2 regions of the Lysinimonas soli genome follow, and region 1 is predicted to be linked to the other one. Evidence: predicted binding sites of a transcription regulator. Region 1 holds the regulator's gene; the other holds the start of a gene.
What was found. The regulator HspR, encoded in region 1, represses chaperone genes until heat shock. The targets are predictions, from matches to a motif close to AAGTTGAGTCNNNNNGACTCAACTT.
Positions count from the first base shown of each region.

Region 2: a site for HspR is predicted at 4,333-4,357, ahead of ACFPJ4_RS12420 (Hsp20/alpha crystallin family protein). Genes of this name have one in related genera too.

Region 1 covers NZ_JBHSMG010000002.1:116,189-125,988, forward strand. Annotated here, with positions in the region: gene ACFPJ4_RS08100 (DNA alkylation repair protein) at 1-313, opposite strand, end outside; gene ACFPJ4_RS08105 (DUF6421 family protein) at 425-1,897, shown strand; gene ACFPJ4_RS08110 (SDR family NAD(P)-dependent oxidoreductase) at 1,894-2,529, shown strand; gene ACFPJ4_RS08115 (threonine aldolase family protein) at 2,681-3,751, shown strand; gene ACFPJ4_RS08120 (long-chain-fatty-acid--CoA ligase) at 3,761-5,458, shown strand; gene ACFPJ4_RS08125 (ATP-dependent Clp protease ATP-binding subunit) at 5,492-7,654, opposite strand; gene ACFPJ4_RS08130 (heat shock protein transcriptional repressor HspR) at 7,687-8,112, opposite strand; gene ACFPJ4_RS08135 (DnaJ C-terminal domain-containing protein) at 8,112-9,101, opposite strand; gene ACFPJ4_RS08140 (nucleotide exchange factor GrpE) at 9,196-9,800, opposite strand, start outside.
Region 2 covers NZ_JBHSMG010000003.1:128,799-138,598, reverse strand. Annotated here, with positions in the region: gene ACFPJ4_RS12445 (FMN-binding protein) at 1-171, shown strand, start outside; gene ACFPJ4_RS12440 (FAD:protein FMN transferase) at 182-1,069, shown strand; gene ACFPJ4_RS12435 (FAD-dependent oxidoreductase) at 1,066-2,574, shown strand; gene ACFPJ4_RS12430 (helix-turn-helix domain-containing protein) at 2,568-3,464, opposite strand; gene ACFPJ4_RS12425 (SDR family oxidoreductase) at 3,568-4,263, shown strand; gene ACFPJ4_RS12420 (Hsp20/alpha crystallin family protein) at 4,376-4,846, shown strand; gene ACFPJ4_RS12415 (YdeI/OmpD-associated family protein) at 4,927-5,535, shown strand; gene ACFPJ4_RS12410 (NADP-dependent isocitrate dehydrogenase) at 5,567-6,814, opposite strand; gene ACFPJ4_RS12405 (GNAT family N-acetyltransferase) at 6,975-7,427, shown strand; gene ACFPJ4_RS12400 (MGMT family protein) at 7,433-7,753, shown strand; gene rplL (50S ribosomal protein L7/L12) at 7,996-8,382, opposite strand; gene rplJ (50S ribosomal protein L10) at 8,437-8,952, opposite strand; gene ACFPJ4_RS12385 (hypothetical protein) at 9,205-9,800, opposite strand, start outside.

The sequences.
Region 1 (9,800 bases):
CGCGTGCGACCGCCGCCAGGTACCGGGCCACAACGGTCTCGGGCTCGCGGCGGGCGGCGGCGACCAGCAGAAGCAAGGCCGCCATCCGGTGCTCGTGCTCGGGATCGTCGAGCAGCGCGTCGATCTCGTCGAGGGCGATGCCCCGGAACGGCGCGACCGCGCGGCGGATCGTCGGCATCCGGATCCCGAGGAACACGTCGCCCTCGCCGTACTCGCCTGGGCCCGTCTTGAAGTAGCGGCCGAGGTCGGCCGCGCGTGACGGGTCGGCGAGCTCGGCCAGGGCAGCACGCACGTCATCGGCCGTCTCGCCCATGCCAGGAGTCTAGAACCGTGCGTCGTCGCGACAGCCACGCAGCTTTCGTGCGCCATTCGGCATGCTTCCCTCCGGCCCGCTCCGTAGCCTTGATGAAGGAAAGGAGGCGCCATGTCATCGCTCACGCCCGCTCGCACGACCCCCACCATCGTCGGAGAACCCGAGGTGGTCGAGGACGCCTCCACCGCCGAGTCGTCGGCCGCCTGGCTCGAGGTCAAGGCCGCCGCGATCCAGCTGCGCGAGTTGCAGGACCACGACGGCGCGATCCCGGATGCCGCCGACCACCCCCGCGCGGTCGACCTCGTGGCTCGTCTGCTCGCCGGGGTCCGGGCCCTCGCCCCCGCCTTTCCGCACGATGCCGTCTACCTCTCGGCCCTGCGGATCGACTTCGAGCGCTGGGCGGCCGAGGGCTTCGGCATCCCCGACTTCTACGACTCGCTCGTCGCCTTCCGGCCCGAGCAGCACCGGGTGAACGGCCTGCGCCACCTCGTGGTGTTCCCGATGTACACGCAGAACGGCAGCACGGACCGGCTGGTCGAGGCCGTGCTGATCGAGGTGCTCTGGCCCGACTTCGTGGCCGAGCTCGAGGCCGATCCGTACACGAACAAGCTGTTCGTGCCGATCCGCTTCGTCGACTTCACCCCCGGCTACGACACCAACTCGGCGGTGCTGTTCCCCGAGACGGTGGCGATGAGCGCGCGGCCGATCGGCGGCGTGGACGGCGATCGGCCGGCGGGCGCCGCAGCGGCGGCGCCCCAGCAGGCACAGCTCCCGACCTTCACGTGGGGGGCGATCTTCGCCGACCGCGAGGCGGCGCGGTTCCGCAGGGTGGTGCGCGCGGCGGCCGAAGTCACGAAGCTCGAGCTTCCGGATGACGCGGCACGACTGCTCGACGACCAGGCTCTGGCCGAGCAGACCTTCGTGATGTGGGATCTGATCCACGACCGCACCCACATGCGTGGCGATCTGCCGTTCGATCCGTTCATGATCAAACAGCGCATGCCGTACTTCCTGTACTCGCTCGAGGAGCTGCGCTGCGACCTGACGGCGTTCCGCGAGAGCGTCCGTCTCACGCGCGACGAGGCGAGCGACCCGACGGCGCGCGAGCACGCGCGGCTCGTGCAGTACGCGATCCTGTTCGACCGCCTGTTCCGCTTCCCGCTCACGGGCAGCCGGGTGCGCAACTACGACGGTCTGGGCGGCCAGCTGCTGTTCGCCTGGCTGCATCAGCACCACGTGCTGCACTGGACCGACACCTCGCTCGCGATCGACTGGGCCGAAGTTCCGGATGTCGTGGTCGCCCTCTCCGACGAGATCAACGAGCTCTACTGGCGCAGCATCGATCGCCCGAAGACGGCGCATTGGCTCGCGGCCTACGAGCTGATCCGGGCGACGCTCGCGCCGCATCCGGCGTCCGTGTGGGCGCGCGGGCTCTCGGACGAGATCCTCGCCGGCCCTCCGAAGGGCATGACCGACGCCGTGCTCGACGACGAGTTCCCTCTCTCGATGTTCTACGAGGCTCTCGGCAAGAAGATGGGTGCCGTGATCGAGTCGACCAAGGGGATCACCGGGGCGCGCGGATGACCCGGGTCGTCGTCATCACCGGAGCGACGGGAGCGACGGGGCGGGCCGCGGCCGCAGCCCTGAGCGCGCGCGGCGACACGGTCGTGGCCGTCGGGACCGACGCGGCGCGGCTCGCCACCGTGGATGCCGCCGATCGCCGGGTCGCCGACCTCACCGACCGCGCGGCGTGCGATCGTCTCGCGGCCGAGGTGCTCGCCGCCCACGGCCGCGTCGACGGCCTGCTGCACCTGGTGGGCGGCTGGCGCGCGGGCTCGGATCCCGCCGATGCCGAGTGGCTCACGGCGCGGCTCGTCACGACTCTGATGAACGTCAGCGACGCCTTCGAGCCCTCGTTGCTGGCAGCCCCGGCCGGGCGGCTGGCGATCGTGAGTTCGACGGTCGTCCACCGCGATGCACCCCCGACCTCCGCCTATGCGGCCGCCAAGCTCGCCGCCGAGGACTGGATGGCTCATCTGACCACCCGCTGGGCCGGGACCGACGCCGCCGCCGTCACCTTCGTGGTGCGCTCGATCGAGGAGGGCGCCCCCGCTGCCCCGGCCGGCGGCACCTCGGTGGCCACGCTCGCGGCGGCCCTGATCGGCCTCTGGGATCGCTCCGCGAACGAACTCGCCGGCGCACGTCTCCGCATCTAGCTGTCACGCCGTACCGGGTTGCGCGAAGGCATCGGTGGGCGCTCGGGCGCGGCGAGCCCGCACCCGTTGCGGCCGCCGACAGCAGGAGCGCACCCGCACCCACACCCGCGCCCGCGCCCGCACCCGACCGCATCCGCGCGAGAATGAACCAGTGACCTCACTCCACGATCAGTCCTCCCGCGGTTTCGCCTCCGACAACTACGCCGGCGTGCACCCCGAGGTTCTCGCCGCGATCGCGACCGCGAACGGAGGCCACCAGATCTCCTACGGCGAGGACGTCTACACCGAACGTGTGCGCGAACTCATGCGCGAGCAGTTCGGCGAGCGCGCCGAGGTCTTCCCCGTCTTCAACGGCACGGGCGCGAACGTCGTCGCGCTCACCTCGCTGCTGCCGCGCTGGGGCGCCGTCGTCGCGACCAGCACCGCGCACATCCACACCGACGAGGGCGGCGCTCCCGAGAAGATGACCGGGCTCAAGCTCTACACGGTGCGCACCCCCGACGGAAAGCTCACCCCCGAGCTCATCGCCACCGAGGCCTGGGGCTGGGGCGACGAGCACCGCGCCCAGCCGCTCGCGGTGAGCATCACCCAGACCACCGAGCTCGGCACCCTCTACACACCGGCCGAGGTGCGCGCGATCGCCGACTGGGCGCACGAGCACGGCATGGCCCTGCACATGGATGGCGCCCGCATCTGGAACGCGGCCGCCGCGCTGGGCGTGCCGTTCCGCGAGTTCACGACGGATGCCGGGGTCGACATCCTGAGCTTCGGCGGCACCAAGAACGGCCTGCTCGGCGCCGAGGCCATCGTCGTTCTCGACCCGGACCGCGTCGACGGCCTGATCTTCCTGCGCAAGACGAGCATGCAGCTGGCGAGCAAGATGCGCTTCATGAGCGCCCAGCTGCTCGCCCTCTTCGACGAGGGCCTCGGCCTGCGGTCGGCCGCGCAGGCCAATGCCATGGCGATTCGGTTGAGGTCGTCGCTCGAGGCGGGGATCTCCGACGGCTCGATCTCGGGCCTCGCGTTCAGCCAGGCGACGCAGGCCAACGCCGTGTTCGCGGTGCTCGACAACGGGGCCGCCGACCGCATCCGCGAGCGCGTGCGCTTCTACGATTGGGACCGCGCGGCCGGCCAGGTGCGCTGGATGTGCGCCTTCGACACCACCGAGGCCGACGTCGATCGCTTCGTCGCCGTCATCCGCGAGGAGCTGGCGCGCGCCTAGGCTGACCCTGTGACCGAAGCCGCAGCACCCCGCCCCTGGGTCAAGTCCTACGCCGAAGGCGTGCCCGACGACATCGAGGTGCCGACCGGGTCGCTCGCCGACCTCATCCAGTCGTCGGTCACCGAGTTCGGCGACCACGTCGCCCTCGAGTTCTTCGGACGCGAGACGAGCTACGCCGAGCTCGGCGAACAGATCGATCGCGCCGCGGAGGGCCTGCGCCGGCTGGGCGTGCGCAAGGGGGATCCGATCGCGCTCGTGCTGCCCAACTGCCCCCAGCACGTCGTCGCGTTCTACGCGGTCCTGCGGCTCGGCGCGATCGTCATCGAGCACAACCCGCTCTACACCCCGCGCGAGCTGCGCCACCAGTTCGAAGACCACGGAGCGCGGGTCGTGATCGCCTGGGACAAGGTCGTCGCCACGCTGCAGGGCTTCCCCGACGACCTGGCGCTCGAGCACGTCATCTCGGTCGACATGACCCGGGCGATGCCGTTCCGGCTGCGCGCGGCGCTGCGCCTGCCGCTGGCCCGAGCCCGCGCGAGTCGCGCCGAGCTGACCGCGGATGTCCACGCCACGATCCCGTGGGAGCAGCTGCTGGCCGACACCAGGATCAAGCCTTCGGTGGGCGGCCCGTCCGTCTCGGATGTCGCCCTCATCCAGTACACCAGCGGCACGACCGGCTACCCCAAGGGCGCCACCCTGACCCACCTCAATCTCGGGGTCAACGCCGCACAGGCCCGCGCCTGGGTGCCCGAGATCGAGCGCGGAACCGCCAGCGTGCACGCCGTGCTCCCGCTCTTCCACGCCTACGGACTCACGCTCTGCCTCACCTTTGCGATAAGCATGGGGGCGCGGCTCGTGCTCTTCCCGCGCTTCTCTCCCGAACTCGTGCTGCCGGTCATCAAGAAGCGCCCGCCGACCTTCCTGCCGGCCGTGCCGCCGATCTACGAACGGCTCACCAAGGCGGCCGAGGATGCCGGCGTCTCGCTCGACGGCATCCGGATCGCCATCAGCGGCGCGATGCCCCTCTCGTCGTCGGTCGTCGAACCGTGGGAGGCCCTGACGCACGGCTACCTCGTCGAGGGCTACGGGCTCAGCGAGACCTCGCCCGTGCTCATGGCGAACCCCGTGGCACCGAACCGCCGGCCCGGAACCGTCGGCCTGCCCCTGCCCGGAACCGACGTGCGCCTCGCCGACCCCGACGATCCGTCGAAGGATGTCGCGCCCGGCGAACGCGGCGAACTGCTGGTCAAGGGCCCCCAGGTGTTCAGCGGCTACTGGAAGAAGCCGGATGCCACGGCCGAGGCCTTCGCGGACGGCTGGTTCCGCACCGGCGACATCGCCACGATCGACGCGGACGGCTTCGTCACGATCGTCGACCGGATGAAGGAGCTCATCATCACCGGTGGCTTCAACGTCTCGCCGAGCGAGGTCGAGGCGGTGCTGCGCGGCTTCCCCGGGGTCGACGACGTCGCCGTGGTCGGACTTCCGGATGAGCGCGACGGCGAGCACGTCGTCGCGGCCGTGCTCGCCGTTCCGGGATCGACCGTCGACGGCGAAGCCCTGCGCGCCTTCGCCCGCGAGACCCTCACGCCCTACAAGGTGCCCAAGCGCGTGGTCATGGTCGACGAGCTGCCCAAGTCGCTCATCGGCAAGGTCCTGCGCAAGAAGGTCAAGGAGTCGCTGCTCGCCGGCGACGCGTCGGCGTAGCCCCCGCCGCCCCGCCCAGCCCCGGCCCGCGGGCTAGACCTGGGGCGCCGTCATCCGCGAGACGGTCAGCTCGTCGCCCGCCAGATCCACCATCACGGTGTCGCCGTCGCGCACGTCTCCGGCCAGCAGGGCCCGCGCGAGCCTGTCGTCGATCTCGTGCTGCATGAGCCGGCGCAGCGGGCGCGCCCCGTAGATCGGGTCGTAGCCGCGCTCCGCGAGCCAGGAGCGGGCGTTCGGCGTCACCGCGAGCTGCAGCCGACGCTCGCCGAGCCGCTTCTCGAGCCGGTCGATGTAGAGCGACACGATCTGGCCGAGGTCGGCCTCGCTCAGCTGCGAGAACACGACGATGTCGTCGAGCCGGTTCACGAACTCCGGCTTGAAGGCCTGCCGCACCAGGTCGTTCACGGCCTGCACCTTCTGCTCCCAGGTCAACGCGGGGTCGACCAGGTACTGGCTGCCGAGGTTCGACGTCAGGATCAGGATCGTGTTACGGAAGTCGACGGTGCGCCCCTGTCCGTCCGTGAGGCGCCCGTCGTCGAGCACCTGCAGCAGCACGTCGAAGACCTCGGGGTGGGCCTTCTCGATCTCATCCAGCAGGATCACCGAGTACGGCCTGCGGCGCACGGCCTCGGTGAGCTGCCCGCCCTGCTCGTAGCCCACGTACCCGGGAGGGGCGCCGAGCAGTCGCGAGACCGAGAACTTCTCGCCGTACTCGCTCATGTCGATGCGCACGAGGGCCTTCTCGTCGTCGAACAGATAGCTCGCCAGGGCCTTGGCGAGTTCGGTCTTGCCGACGCCGGTCGGTCCGAGGAACAGGAACGAGCCGGTCGGGCGGTCGGGGTCGGAGATGCCGGCCCGGGTACGCCGCACCGCCTCGCTGACGGCGCGCACCGCATCCTTCTGCCCGACGATCCGCTTGCCGAGCTCGGCCTCCAGGTGCAGCAGCTTCTCGGTCTCGCCCTGGCGCAGCTTGGCGACCGGGATGCCGGTCCAGGCGGCCACGACCGCGGCGATGTCCTCATCGGTCACCTGGTCGTTGACCATCCGCGGCCCGGACTGCTCGACCGCCTCGGCCTCGGCCAGCGCCTTCTCGATGCCGGGGATGACCTCGTAGTTGAGCTTGGACGCGTCCTGGTAGCGCTGCTCGCGCATGGCCCGGTCGAGGTCGATCCTCGCGTCGTTGAGGCGGCTCTTGAGATCGCCGACCGAATGCAGCGACGCCTTCTCGGCCAGCCACCGGGTCTGCAGCTCGTCGAGCTGCGCCTCCCGCGCGTGCATGTCGGTGCGCAGCTTCTCGAGGCGGTCCTTCGACGCCTGGTCCTTCTCCTTCTTGAGCGCCAGCTCCTCGATCCGCAGGCGGTCGACGGCACGCTTGAGCTCGTCGATCTCGACCGGCGAACTGTCGATCTCCATCTTCAGCCGCGATGCCGCCTCGTCGATCAGGTCGATCGCCTTGTCGGGCAGCTGCCGGGCCGTGATGTAGCGATTGCTGAGGGATGCCGCCGCCACGAGGGCGCTGTCGGCGATCGTCACCTTGTGGTGGGCCTCGTAGCGCTCCTTGAGCCCGCGCAGGATCGCCACCGTGTCCTCGACGCTCGGCTCGCCCACGTACACCTGCTGGAAGCGGCGCTCGAGGGCGGCATCCTTCTCGATGTACTCGCGGTACTCGTTGAGCGTCGTCGCACCGATCAGCCGCAGTTCGCCGCGCGCGAGCATCGGCTTGAGCATGTTGGCCGCCGCGACCGAGCCCTCGCCGCCGCCCGCGCCCATCAGCGTGTGCAGCTCGTCGATGAAGGTGATGACCTTGCCCTCGGACTCGGTGATCTCCTTGAGCACGGCCTTGAGCCGTTCCTCGAACTCGCCGCGGTACTTGGCTCCCGCGACGAGCGCCGCGAGGTCGAGCGAGATCAGCTGCTTGTCGCGCAGCGAGTCGGCGACGTCGCCCGCGACGATGCGCTGGGCGAGGCCCTCGACGACGGCAGTCTTGCCGACGCCGGGCTCCCCGATGAGCACGGGGTTGTTCTTGGTGCGGCGGGTCAGCACCTGGCTGATCCGCCGGATCTCGGCGTCGCGCCCGATCACGGGATCGAGCTTGCCGCTCTTGGCGATCTCGGTGAGGTTGATGCCGTACTGCTCGAGGGCCGTCTTCTGCTCCTCTTGCTGTCCCGAGGTCGGGGCGCCCTGCATGTTGGCCATGGCTTCTCCGTCAGAGATGTGGTTTCAGGATGTCAGCCTCGCGGCCCGAACGGCCGCCAGACCACGACTTGGTTGGCTTTCTTGGCGCGCTCCCCGGCGCGCAACGAGACGACGTCCCCCTCGGCCCCGGCCGCGAACACGCGGCGCCCTGGCCGGTTGAGCAGCTCGTCGGCGAGCGCCGCCTCGAGCTCACGCACCCGGGCCGCGAGCTCCGACACCTGGTCCTCGAGCTCGAGGATGCGCCGGATGCCCTCGAGATTGAGCCCCTCCGCGCTCAGTCGCGCGATCTCCCGCAGCTGCACGACGTCGCGCATCGTGTAGCGCCGCGACTGCCCGGCCGTGCGCCGAGGGCTCACGAACCCCAGCCGGTCGTACTGCCGCAGGGTCTGCGGGTGCATTCCGCTCAGCTCGGCGGCGATCGCGATCGCGAACAGCGGGCTGTTCTCGTCGACGTCCATCAGCCGCGCCCCCCGCGGGCCAGCAGCTCCTCACGAGGGTTCTCCTCGGGCATCGCCGCGGTGAACGCCTCGAGCGCCTCCTTCGCCGCCGGAGTCAGGTGACTCGGCACCGCGACCACGACGCTCGCGAGCAGATCGCCCGTTCCCTTCGGGGTCGTGACGCCGCGCCCCTTGACGCGCAGCACGCGTCCGCTCGGCGTGCCGGCGGCGACTCGCAGCTTGACGGGACCGCCGTCGAGCGTCGGCACCTCGATCGTCGCGCCCAGGGCGGCCTCGGCGAAGGTCACGGGGACCTCGACCCTCAGGTTGAGTCCGTCGCGCTCGAAGATCGGATGCTTGCGCACCGTGACCGTCAGCACCAGATCGCCAGCCGGGCCGCCATCCGGGCTGGGTTGCCCCTTGCCCTTCAGCCGGATCTTCTGGCCGTCGGCCACGCCCGCCGGGATCTTCACCTTGGTCTCGTGACCGTTCTGCATCTGCAGCGATACGGTCTCACCACGGATCGCCGTGAGGAAGTCGAGCGTCGTGTTCGCCGTCAGGTCGCCGCCCTTGCTCGGCCCGCCGAAGCCCTGGTAGCCGCCGCTCGCGGTGCCGAAACCGCCGCCCCGGCCGCCGAACATGCCGCCGAGCAGGTCTTCGAAGCCGGCGGTGCCGTAGCCCTGCCGAGCGCCGCGACCCTGGTTGAAGAGCCCGCCGAAGACGTCCTCGAAGCCGCCGCCCGGGCCGCCGGCACCCGAGGTGAAGCGCGCGCCGCTGCCCATCGCACGCACCTGGTCGTACTCCGAGCGCAGCTCCTTGTCGGAGAGCACCGAGTAGGCCTCGCTGATCTCCTTGAAGCGCGCCTCGGCCTTCGCGTCGCCCGCGTTCGAGTCCGGGTGGAACTGCCGCGCGAGCTTGCGATAGGTCTTCTTGAGGTCGGCGTCCGACACGTCCTTCTTCACGCCGAGCACGGCGTAGAAGTCCTTGTCGAACCAGTCCTGGCTGGCCATACCTCTGCCTTTCTGCCGCGCCGCCGCTACTGCGGCGCTGGGCGCGAGACGGGCATGAGCGTCGTCACGCCCGCCTCGCTGTCGCGTCGCATCGTCATTCGGGAACGGAAACGGCGACCTTGGCCGCGCGGATGAGACGCTCGCCGAGCGCGTAACCCGGCTCGATCACATCCGCGACGGTGTTCACCGTCACGCCCGCCGTCGGCAGCTGGACGATCGCCTCGTGCACCTTCGGGTCGAAGGTCTCGCCCGTCTCGCCGACGCGGCGCAGACCGTAGCGCTCGAAGCCCGCGCGGAGCTTCTGCGAGACGATCGCGAGCGGGCTGCCCTCGACCAGGTCGCCGTGCCCCTCGGCGCGATCGAGGTCGTCGATCGCGGGAAGAAGCGTGCGGATCACCTCGGCGATGACGGCCTCGCGGTTCGCCGCGCGGTCGCGCTCGACGCGGGTGCGGAAGTTCTTCAACTCCGCCTCCGCGCGAGCGGCGCGCTCACGGTACTCCCCGACCAGGTCGCGCTCCGCCTCGGCCAGCAGCGCCACGTCCTCGTCGCTGAGCTCCACATCCGGGCCCTCGGCCTGGATGAGCTCATCGTCGGGCACGAGCGCCTCGGCTTCCGCCTCGGCTCGCGGCTCGCCCGTCTTCGGATCGATCTTCCGCTTGTCGCGGACGACCGGCTCCTCGGGCTCCTCGGGGCCCTTCT
Region 2 (9,800 bases), on a different contig from region 1:
AACGGCAATCCCGCGATGTTCCAGAGCCAGTTCGCCAGCAGCATCTCGGCGCTCGTGGTCGGCAAGGACATCGACACGATCAGCGTCTCCCGGGTCGCCGGTTCCTCGCTCACGAGCGCCGGCTTCAACGCGGCGCTCAAGAGCATCAAGGCCGACGCCCTCGAGTCCTGATCGGCACTCGATGATCGTCGATCCGCTTCCGGTCGCCTGGACCTTCGACGCGATCGGCACCGGATGGCGCATCGACACCGCCGAACCGGTCCCGGAGGACGCGCGCGCCGCGGTCGAGCAGCGCATCGAACGCTTCGATCGCGACTGGTCGCGCTTCCGGGACGACTCCCTCGTCACCCGGATCGCCCGCTCCCCCGGTCGTCACCGCCTGCCCGACGACGCCCCCGAGCTGCTCGGGTACTACCGCGAGCTCTACGAGGCGAGCGGCGGTCGGGTGTCGCCGCTCGTCGGGCGGGCGCTCGAATCGCTCGGCTACGACGCGCAGTACCGGCTGGTCCCCACCTCGACGCCGGCCCGGGTGCCCGCCTGGGACGACGCGATCGCCTGGGACGGCGAGTTCCTCGACACGGTGACGCCGGTGCTGCTCGACCTGGGCGCGGCGGGGAAGGGCCGCCTCGTCGACCTGGTGAGCGCGGTGCTGGTCGAGCACGGCATCCGTCGCCATGTCGTGGATGCCGGCGGCGACCTGGTCACCCGCGGCGTGCCCCTGCGGGTCGCGCTCGAGCATCCGGGCGACCCGAGCAAGGCCATCGGCGTCGTCGATCTCAGCGGCGACGACCCGGCCCGCCTCGCCCTGTGCGCGAGCGCCGCGAATCGGCGCGCCTGGGGCGAGGGCCTGCACCACGTGCTCGACGCCGTGACAGGCCTGCCGACGGGCGCGGTGGTCGCGAGCTGGGCGATCGCCGCCAGCGCCATGATCGCCGACGGCGCGGCCACCGCCCTGTTCTTCGACACGGATCCGCAGTTGTACCGCGCCCACGACGTGATCACCATCAGGATGTTCGCCGACGGGCGCGTCGAACATTCGCCCTCGTTCTCAGGAGAGTTGTTCCTATGACCGCATGGCTGGACCGCATCCTCGGACGCGTGACGATGTACGGGCTCGTGGTCATCTGCCTCGTCGCCATCGCGGCCGTGGCGCTCGTGCGGAGCGCCCTCGGTCAGCTGTCGTTCTCGCCCCTGGCGCTGCTGGCCAGCGGCGCCGTGCTGCTGCTGTCGTCGTATCTCGCCAACGGGGTCGCCGGGCTCATCGTCAACACCCGGCCGCAGCTCAGCTCGACGGCGATCACGGCCCTGCTGCTGCTGTTCATCTTCCCGCCGACCCTCGATCTGCTCGGCCTCGCGGCCCTCGCCCTGGCCTCGGTGGTCGCCGTGCTCGCGAAGTACCTCCTGGCGTTCCGCGGGCGGCACGTCTTCAACCCGGCGGCGCTGGGAGCCTTCGTGGTCGGGCTCACCGGGCTGAACTTCAGCGTCTGGTGGGTCGCGACGCCACTGCTGCTGCCCGTCGTGGCGATCGGCGCGTTCCTCGTGCTGTGGCGCACCCGGCGGTTCCCGCTCGCCCTGGTCTTCCTCGTCGTGGCGACCGCCAACGTGGTCGTGCGCAGCGCCGTGCACGGCGTGCCCGTCGTCGACGGCATCTCGACGGCCCTGCTCTCGCTTCCCCTGGTGTTCTTCGCGGGCTTCATGCTCGACGAACCGCTCACGCTGCCGCCCCGGCGCTGGCAGCAGCTCGCCGAGGCGGCGATCGTCGGGGTGCTGTTCTACCTGCAGTTCACGGCGGGCCCGCTCACCTCGACCCCCGAGTTCGCCCTGCTGATCGGCAACCTGCTGGCGTTCTTCGCGGGGCAGCGGCGCGGCATCCGACTGGTCTTCCTGGGGCGCTCGCCCCTCACCGCGACGAGCTGGCGGTTCGACTTCCGCCCGCTGGCCCCCGTGCGGTTCACCCCGGGCCAGCACATGGAGCTCACCCTCCCGCACGCCAAGACCGACTCGCGCGGCTGGCGTCGGGTCTTCAGCATCGCGTCGGCACCCGGCGACGGCGGCACCGTGCGCTTCGCCATGCGTCTGCCGGAGCGATCCAGCAGCTTCAAGGCGGCGCTTCTCGCGCTCGAACCGGGCGCCGTCGTGTCGGCCACCTCGGTGGGCGGCGACTTCGTGCTGCCGAAGGACCTCGGCAGACCGCTGCTGCTCGTGGCGGCCGGCATCGGCATCACGCCGTTCGTCAGCCAGCTCGAGCACGCGGCGGCGGTCGGCGAGCGGCGCGACATCGTGCTGCTGTACTCGGTCTCGAGCCCCGACGAGCTCGCCTTCGCCGAGGCGCTGCGCGCCGCCGGCTGCCGGGTGATCGTCGTCTCGCCGACGCCACCCATCGAACTGCCCGCGGGCTGGAGCTGGGCGGGGGCCGGGCCCGTCACCGCGGCGATGATCCATTCCGCGGTTCCGGATGCGGCGTCCCGCACGAGCTACCTCTCCGGACCGCCGGAGCTCGTCGCGAGTCTCGCGAAGGCCCTGCGCAGAAGCGGCGCACGCCGGACCGTCACCGACGTGTTCATCGGCTACTGAGCCTGCGGCGAGCGACGGAGCGATTCGACGACCCGCTCACCCGCTGACGGCTCCGCGGACTCCAACTCCTGGATCCCCGTCACGCGCAAGAGCGCGAGCCCGTCGGCGGCCGCGCTCCCCGGTGCGGCGGTGTAGACGACGATGCGAAGATCGCTCCCCGGCACCGTGAGCACGTCGCAGTCGAAATCGACCGAACCGATGAGGGGATGCCGGATCGTCTTGCGGGTCGATGTCCCCGGCGCCAGCTCATAGCGGTCCCACAGCGTCGCGAACCGAGCACTGCGCCGCCGCAGCTCGGCGATCATGGCCACCAGCTCCCGGTCGTCGGGATACCGCCCGACCGCGATGTGCAGGTCGGCGACGATACCGCTCTCGAAGGCATCCCGACCGGCCTTTTCGTGATGCACGCGGCCCTCCCCGACGGTGAAGACGCGCCAGACCAGGTTGCGTTCCCGGCCTTGCCACGGCGAAGGATCGCCGAGCAGCGCGGCCCAGAGCGCGTTCCACTGCACGATCTCCCAGCCCGAGGTGTACACGGCGAGTGCGGTATCGGCCAGTCGGTCGATCATCCGCTGGATGCCCGGCGGCACGTGTCGTGGGACGGTCCCCGCTGACGGAGGAGCGACGCCGGCCATGCGGTACAGGGCATCCCGTTCCTCGACGGTGAGCCGCAGGGCGTGCGCCAGTGCGCCGATCACCTGCGGAGACGGGTTGCGGGCGCGGCCCTGCTCGAGCCGGACCAGATAGTCGACCGAGACGCCCGCGAGCGCCGCGAGCTCCTCGCGCCGCAGGCCCGGCACCCGCCGGCCGGCACCCGAGGCGACGCCCACGGCGCCCGGGGTCACCCGATCGCGCCAGGCACGCAATGCGGCAGCGAGCTCGAGTTCCATCGCTCCAGTCTGCGCCCTGGAGCCGGAACCCCGGGTGGTACTGACGGTCCCCCCGTCGGGCACGCACTGGATGGGCCGATGCCGTCCGCGCAGACTCGAGGGCATGACCACAACACTGATCACCGGAGCCAACAAGGGCCTCGGCTACGAGGCGTCCCGCCGTCTGCTTGAACTCGGCCACATCGTCTATCTCGGCGCCCGCGACGAAGAACGCGGGCGCGCAGCCGCGCAGGCGCTCGGCGCTCGGTTCGTGCTGATCGATGTCACCGACGACGACTCGGTCGCACGGGCCGTCGACCGCATCCGTGACGACGAGGGTCACCTCGATGTGCTCGTCAACAACGCGGGCATCACGGGTGGTCGAGCCACTGCCGATGAGCTCGGTGCCGAACAGATGAAGACGACCTTCGACACCAATGTCTTCGGGGTGGTCCGAGTCACTCGCGCCACGCTTCCCCTGTTGCGCAAGTCGGAGAACCCGGTCATCGTCAATGTCAGCAGCGGACTGGGCTCGCTCAGCATCGTCACCGACCCGACGCGGATGGAGTGGCCTTTCCCCTCGCTGGCGTACAGCGCATCGAAGGCCGCGGTCCTCATGTTGACGGTCCAATACGCCAAGGCGCTCCCCGAGCTGCGCATCAATGCCGTCGATCCCGGATACACCGCGACGGATCTCAACGGGAACAGCGGGACGCAGACCGTTCGGGAGGGCACGGACGCGATCATCCGTCTGGCCACGATCGATCGCGACGGTCCGACGGGCACCTTCCAAGACCGCTCCGGCACGGTTCCCTGGTGAATGTTCGCCCTCGGCGAGCAGCATCGCCGGGGTCTGGCACTCTCATACCGAGAGTGCTAATCTGGCGAAAAGTTGAGTCATCAAGACTCATGTCAATCCTCAGGAGGACCAGATGGCAATGTTCTTCGACCCGTTCCGCGAGTTCGACCGCGTGGCAGGGGAGCTGCTCGACTCGCGCCAGGGCCCCCGGCTGATGCCGATCGACCTGTATCGCGACGGCGACCACTACGTGCTCAACGCCGACCTGCCGGGCATCGACCCGGGCAGCGTCGACATCGACGTGGACGGCCAGTTGCTCAGCATCCGCGCCGAGCGCACCCCGCGCAGCCAGGCGGGCGTCAAGTGGATCACCCGTGAGCGCAACGCCGGCTCGTTCCTGCGCCAGTTCAACCTCGGCCAGGGCATCGACACCACCGCGATCTCGGCGAACTACGAGAACGGCGTGCTGAGCGTCGTGATCCCCGTGAGCGAGAAGGCCAAGCCGCGCAAGATCGAGGTGCAGACCTCCTCGGGGCCGACCGCGGTTGAGACGCACGCCGAGACGACCGGCGGTTCCACCACGACGGAGTCCGCGACCGCGTGAATCACCCTCGAGGGGCCCTGAGCGATTCTGCTCCGGGCCCCTCGTCGTTCGCCGTCGGTCGCTCGCAGTAGCGTCATCGCATGGTGGCCCACGCCGACAAACCGGAGCTGTTCTTCGAGACGGCCGACGACTGGGAACGCTGGCTCGACTCCGAGACCGCCGACCGCCCGGATGCCGTGCGGCTCCGCCTGCGCAAGACCGGATCGTCCGCCCCGGGCATGCTGCACGCCGAGGCGCTGCAGGTCGCGCTCTGCTTCGGTTGGATCGACGGCCAGGCCGGCCCCGTCGACGACGACTACTTCACCGTCGGCTTCAGCGTTCGGCGGCCCCGAAGCCTCTGGTCGCAACGCAACCGCGAGTACGTCGAGCGGTTGATCGCCGAGGGGCGCATGCGCCCGGCGGGCCACCGCGAGATCGAGCACGCCAAGGCCGATGGCAGGTGGGATGCCGCCTATCGGCAGGCGACCACGGCGGTTCCCGCCGACCTGCGCGCCGCACTCGACGCCAACCCGGCCGCCGCGGCGGTGTTCGAGTCGCTCACGGCGCAGAACCGCTTCTCCGTGATCTTCCGCATCGACAACGTCAAGCGCGCGACGACGCGGGCGGCCAAGATCGCCGGCTTCGTCGAGTCCCTGGCCCGTGGCGAGACGCCGCACCCGCAGAAGAAGGGCATCCCGCCGACGCCCTGAGGCAGGCGGGGTCCCTCGCCCCCGGCGGGGCTCAGCCCAGGCGCGCCTTGAGGTTGGTGTCGAGGCTGTCCAGGAAGTCCTCGGTCGTCTGCCACGGCTCGTCCGGTCCGACCAGCAGGGCCAGGTCCTTCGTCATCTTGCCGCTCTCGACCGTTGTGATCACGACATCCTCGAGGGTCGCGGCGAAGTCGATGAGGGCCTGGTTGCCGTCGAGCTTGCCGCGGTGCTGCAGGCCGCGCGTCCAGGCGTAGATCGACGCGATCGGGTTCGTCGAGGTGGGCTTGCCCTGCTGGTGCATGCGGTAGTGGCGCGTCACCGTGCCGTGGGCCGCCTCGGCCTCGACGATCTTGCCGTCGGGGGTCGTGAGCACCGAGGTCATCAGGCCCAGCGACCCGAAGCCCTGAGCGACCGTGTCGCTCTGCACGTCGCCGTCGTAGTTCTTGGTGGCCCAGACGTAGCCGCCCTCCCACTTCATGGCGCTCGCGACCATGTCGTCGATGAGGCGGTGCTCGTAGGTGAGTCCGGCGGCGTCGTACTGCGCCTTGAACTCGGCCTCGAAGATCTCGGCGAAGATGTCCTTGAAGCGGCCGTCGTAGGCCTTGAGGATCGTGTTCTTGGTCGAGAGGTACACCGGGTAGTTGCGGGCCAGGCCGTAGTTCAGCGAGGCGCGCGCGAAGTCGCGGATCGAGGCATCCAGGTTGTACATGGCCATCGCGACGCCCGAGCCGGGCGCCTGGAAGACCTCGAAGCTCTGCGCCTCGCCGCCGTCCTTCGGCTGGAACGAGATGGTGAGCGTGCCCTCGCCCTCGAAGCGGAAGTCGGTGGCGCGGTACTGGTCGCCGAAGGCGTGGCGGCCGATGATGATCGGCTTGTTCCAGCCCGGAACCAGGCGCGGGATGTTCGAGATGATGATCGGCTCGCGGAAGATGACGCCGCCGAGGATGTTGCGGATCGTGCCGTTCGGGCTCTTCCACATCTTCTTCAGGCCGAACTCCTCGACGCGGGCCTCATCGGGGGTGATGGTGGCGCACTTGACGCCGACGCCGTGCTTCTGGATGGCGTGCGCCGCATCGATCGTGACCTGGTCGTCGGTCGCGTCGCGGTTCTCGATCCCGAGGTCGTAGTACTCGAGGTCGATGTCGAGGTAGGGGTGGATGAGGCGGTCTTTGATGAACTGCCAGATGATGCGGGTCATCTCGTCGCCGTCGAGTTCGACGACCGTTCCTTCGACCTTGATCTTCTCGACCACGTCTCTCCTCTTTTCCGTGTGCCGTCGCATCGACGGCGCACACGTTGCGCGGCACGGACGCGGTTCGCGCCACGTCTGCCTGAGTCGTTCGGCCCATCCTGCGGGCCGGGGATCAGCTTATCGCGTTCTCCAGATATCTCGATATCGAGAGACTTCCGCGCTGGTGGCCCGCGCGGGTTAGCCTGGGGGGATGGCAGACCTGACCCTGCAGGAGTTGACCGCCCAGACGATCGTCGCGGCGAACGGTCTCACGCTCAAACCGGGCCAGGAGGCATTCCTCAAGCCCGAGACCTACACCCACGCCGAAGAGGAGCTCGACCCCTCGGGTTCGTGGCCACGAGTCGTGCTCGACGGCGAGCGCGTGGTCGGGTACGTCATGGGGTCGTTCGACGCGGATTCGCCCGAGGACTACCTGCGGGCCGCGCTCTGGCGCATCGAGGTCGCCGAAGGCGCCCAGGGCATGGGCGTCGGCCGGTTCGCGGTGAAGGCCTTCGCCGACGAGGCCCGCGCCCGCGGCTTCTCCCGGGCGACGGTCGTATGGGCCAGCGGCGAGGCCGGGCCCGAGAAGTTCTTCAAGGCGGTCGGGTTCGTCGTGGTGGGGCAGACGCCGTACGGCGAGAACCTCGGCGCCCTCGAGTTGTAGGGCAGATGCCGCCGCGCGAGCCGAACCCCGAGTTCGCCGAGGCCGTGCTCGCGGTGGTCGCGTCGATTCCGCCTGGCATGGTCATGAGCTACGGCGACGTGGCGGCCGCGATCGGCTCGCGCGCTCCGCGCGCCGTGGGAGCGGTGATGGCCTGGTACGGCGGGGACGTTCCGTGGTGGCGGGTGGTGCGGGCATCCGGACACCCGGTCGCCGACCATGAGGCCCGCGCCCTCGAGTACTACCGCACCGAGGGGACGCCGCTGAGGTGGTCGGGCGACTCCTTCCGCATCGACCTCGCGACGGCGCGCCACGACCCGAGCGCCTGACCCGCGACGCCGCCCGCCCGTCGCCGGCCAAGCCCGGCCCGCACCGGCCTCGCCGCCCGACCCCGCGGTCGGCCCAGCACGATGTCGGATGACACGTGGCCACGCGCACGCAGCGACCGCAACGCGCGCCCTGGCCCGACACCGTGCTCGCGCCAACGCGCGAACGCCCGCCCCCGGAAACGACGAAGGCGCCGCCCGTGACCGGACGGCGCCTTCGCGCATGCGGCTCGCGCCGCGGGAAACTACTTGAGGGTGACGGTCGCGCCGGCCTCTTCGAGAACGGCCTTGGCCTTCTCGGCGGCTTCCTTGTTCGCGCCCTCGAGGACGGTCGACGGCGCACCGTCGACAAGCGCCTTCGCCTCGCCCAGCCCGAGGCTGGTGAGGGTGCGCACCTCCTTGATGACCTGGATCTTCTTCTCGCCGGCCGACTCGATGACGACGTCGAAGGAATCCTTCTCCTCGACCTCTTCCACCGGGGCAGCAGCGCCGGCACCAGCGGCCGCGACGGCGACCGGGGCAGCGGCGGTGACCTCGAAGGTCTCCTCGAACTTCTTCACGAAGTCGCTGAGCTCGATGAGCGACAGCTCCTTGAACGCTTCGAGCAGCTCGTCAGTGCTGAGCTTTGCCATTTCTTTCTCCTTGCTTGTGGTTCAGATGGGTGATGAGCTCGTCCGGGTGGACGGTCAGCTTGCGGATTCCTGCTTCTCGCGCAGCGCGTCGACCGTGCGAACGGCCTTCGACAGCGGCGCCTGGAACAGATAGGCAGCACCGAACAGCGAGGCCTTGAAGGCGCCGGCCAGGCGGGCCAGCATCACCTCACGGGTCTCGAGATCGGCGAGCTGCCCGACCTCTGCCGCTGAGAGCGGGGCGCCATCGAAATAGCCGCCCTTCACCACGAGCAGGGGGTTGGCCTTGGAGAAGTCACGCAGAGCCTTCGCGACGGTCACGGTGTCACCGTGAACGAAGGCGATGGCCGAAGGTCCGGCAAGCTCGTCGTCGAACGCGGTGATACCCGCCCCGTTCGCCGCGATCTTGGTCAGCGTGTTCTTCACCACGGCATAGCTCGCGTGCTCACGGATGTTGCCGCGCAGCTGCTTGAGCTGCGCCACCGTGAGACCGCGGTACTCGGTGAGCACGACCGCGTTCGAGGTGCGGAACAAGTCCGTCAGCTCGGCGACCGTTGCTTCCTTGTTCGCCATGGCGCTCTTTCCTGGTTGGTATTCATGGATGCGGCCGCACTCCGCCGGCTGAACATCGAAAAAGCTCCGGCGCAGAACGCACGGAGCTCATACCCAGAAAACCAGGAAAATCACTTCACACGCCTGCGCGGGCTCCCGGGGAATCTCTTCCCGATGGGACTTCGTCCATCGCGCCCTTACGGACACGGCGGAGACCAGCGGTCTACGGCCTTGACTAGAGTACGCGACGACGCCCGCGCTGGCAAACCGGGCTCAGTCCTCCGTCGTCGCCTCGGGGGCCGTGTCGCCGGCCGACGTCGAGCCGGGGGCGATGGGGGGCGTCGTGTCGGGCTTCGGCCCGACTCTCGGCGTCTGCCTCGGCTTGGCGCCGGGCTTCGGCTGAGTGGATGCCGACGACTCGGCGGATGGCTGGGCAGGGGATTCCTGCGCGGGTTTCGGCTTCCGCGCGGCGGGCTTCTGGGTGGGCGGCTTCTGGACCAGCGGCTTCTGCACGGGCGGCTTCTGCACCGGTGGCTTGCCGGATGCCGCGGCGGTCGTCGCCGTGCGTCCGGCCGATCTCGAGGCGGGCGGCTTCGACGTGGCCGGCTTCGTGACCGGGGTGGCGCGTGATCCGGGGGTGGACCGCGGGGAGTGCGCGCCGGGCGATGGAACAGGGGCGGCCGCCGGCGACGGAGCGCGCGCCGGCTCGACCGTTGACGCCGGGGTCACCACGGGCTCAGGCGGTGCCGGCGCGGCCTGCTGCCCGCCGCCCGCCCCCGCCGAACCGACCGCGATCCGCCTCTGCCGACGGCTCTGCACGACGAGCGCACTGAGGATGATCACCACGATCGCCGCCACGAGACCGATCG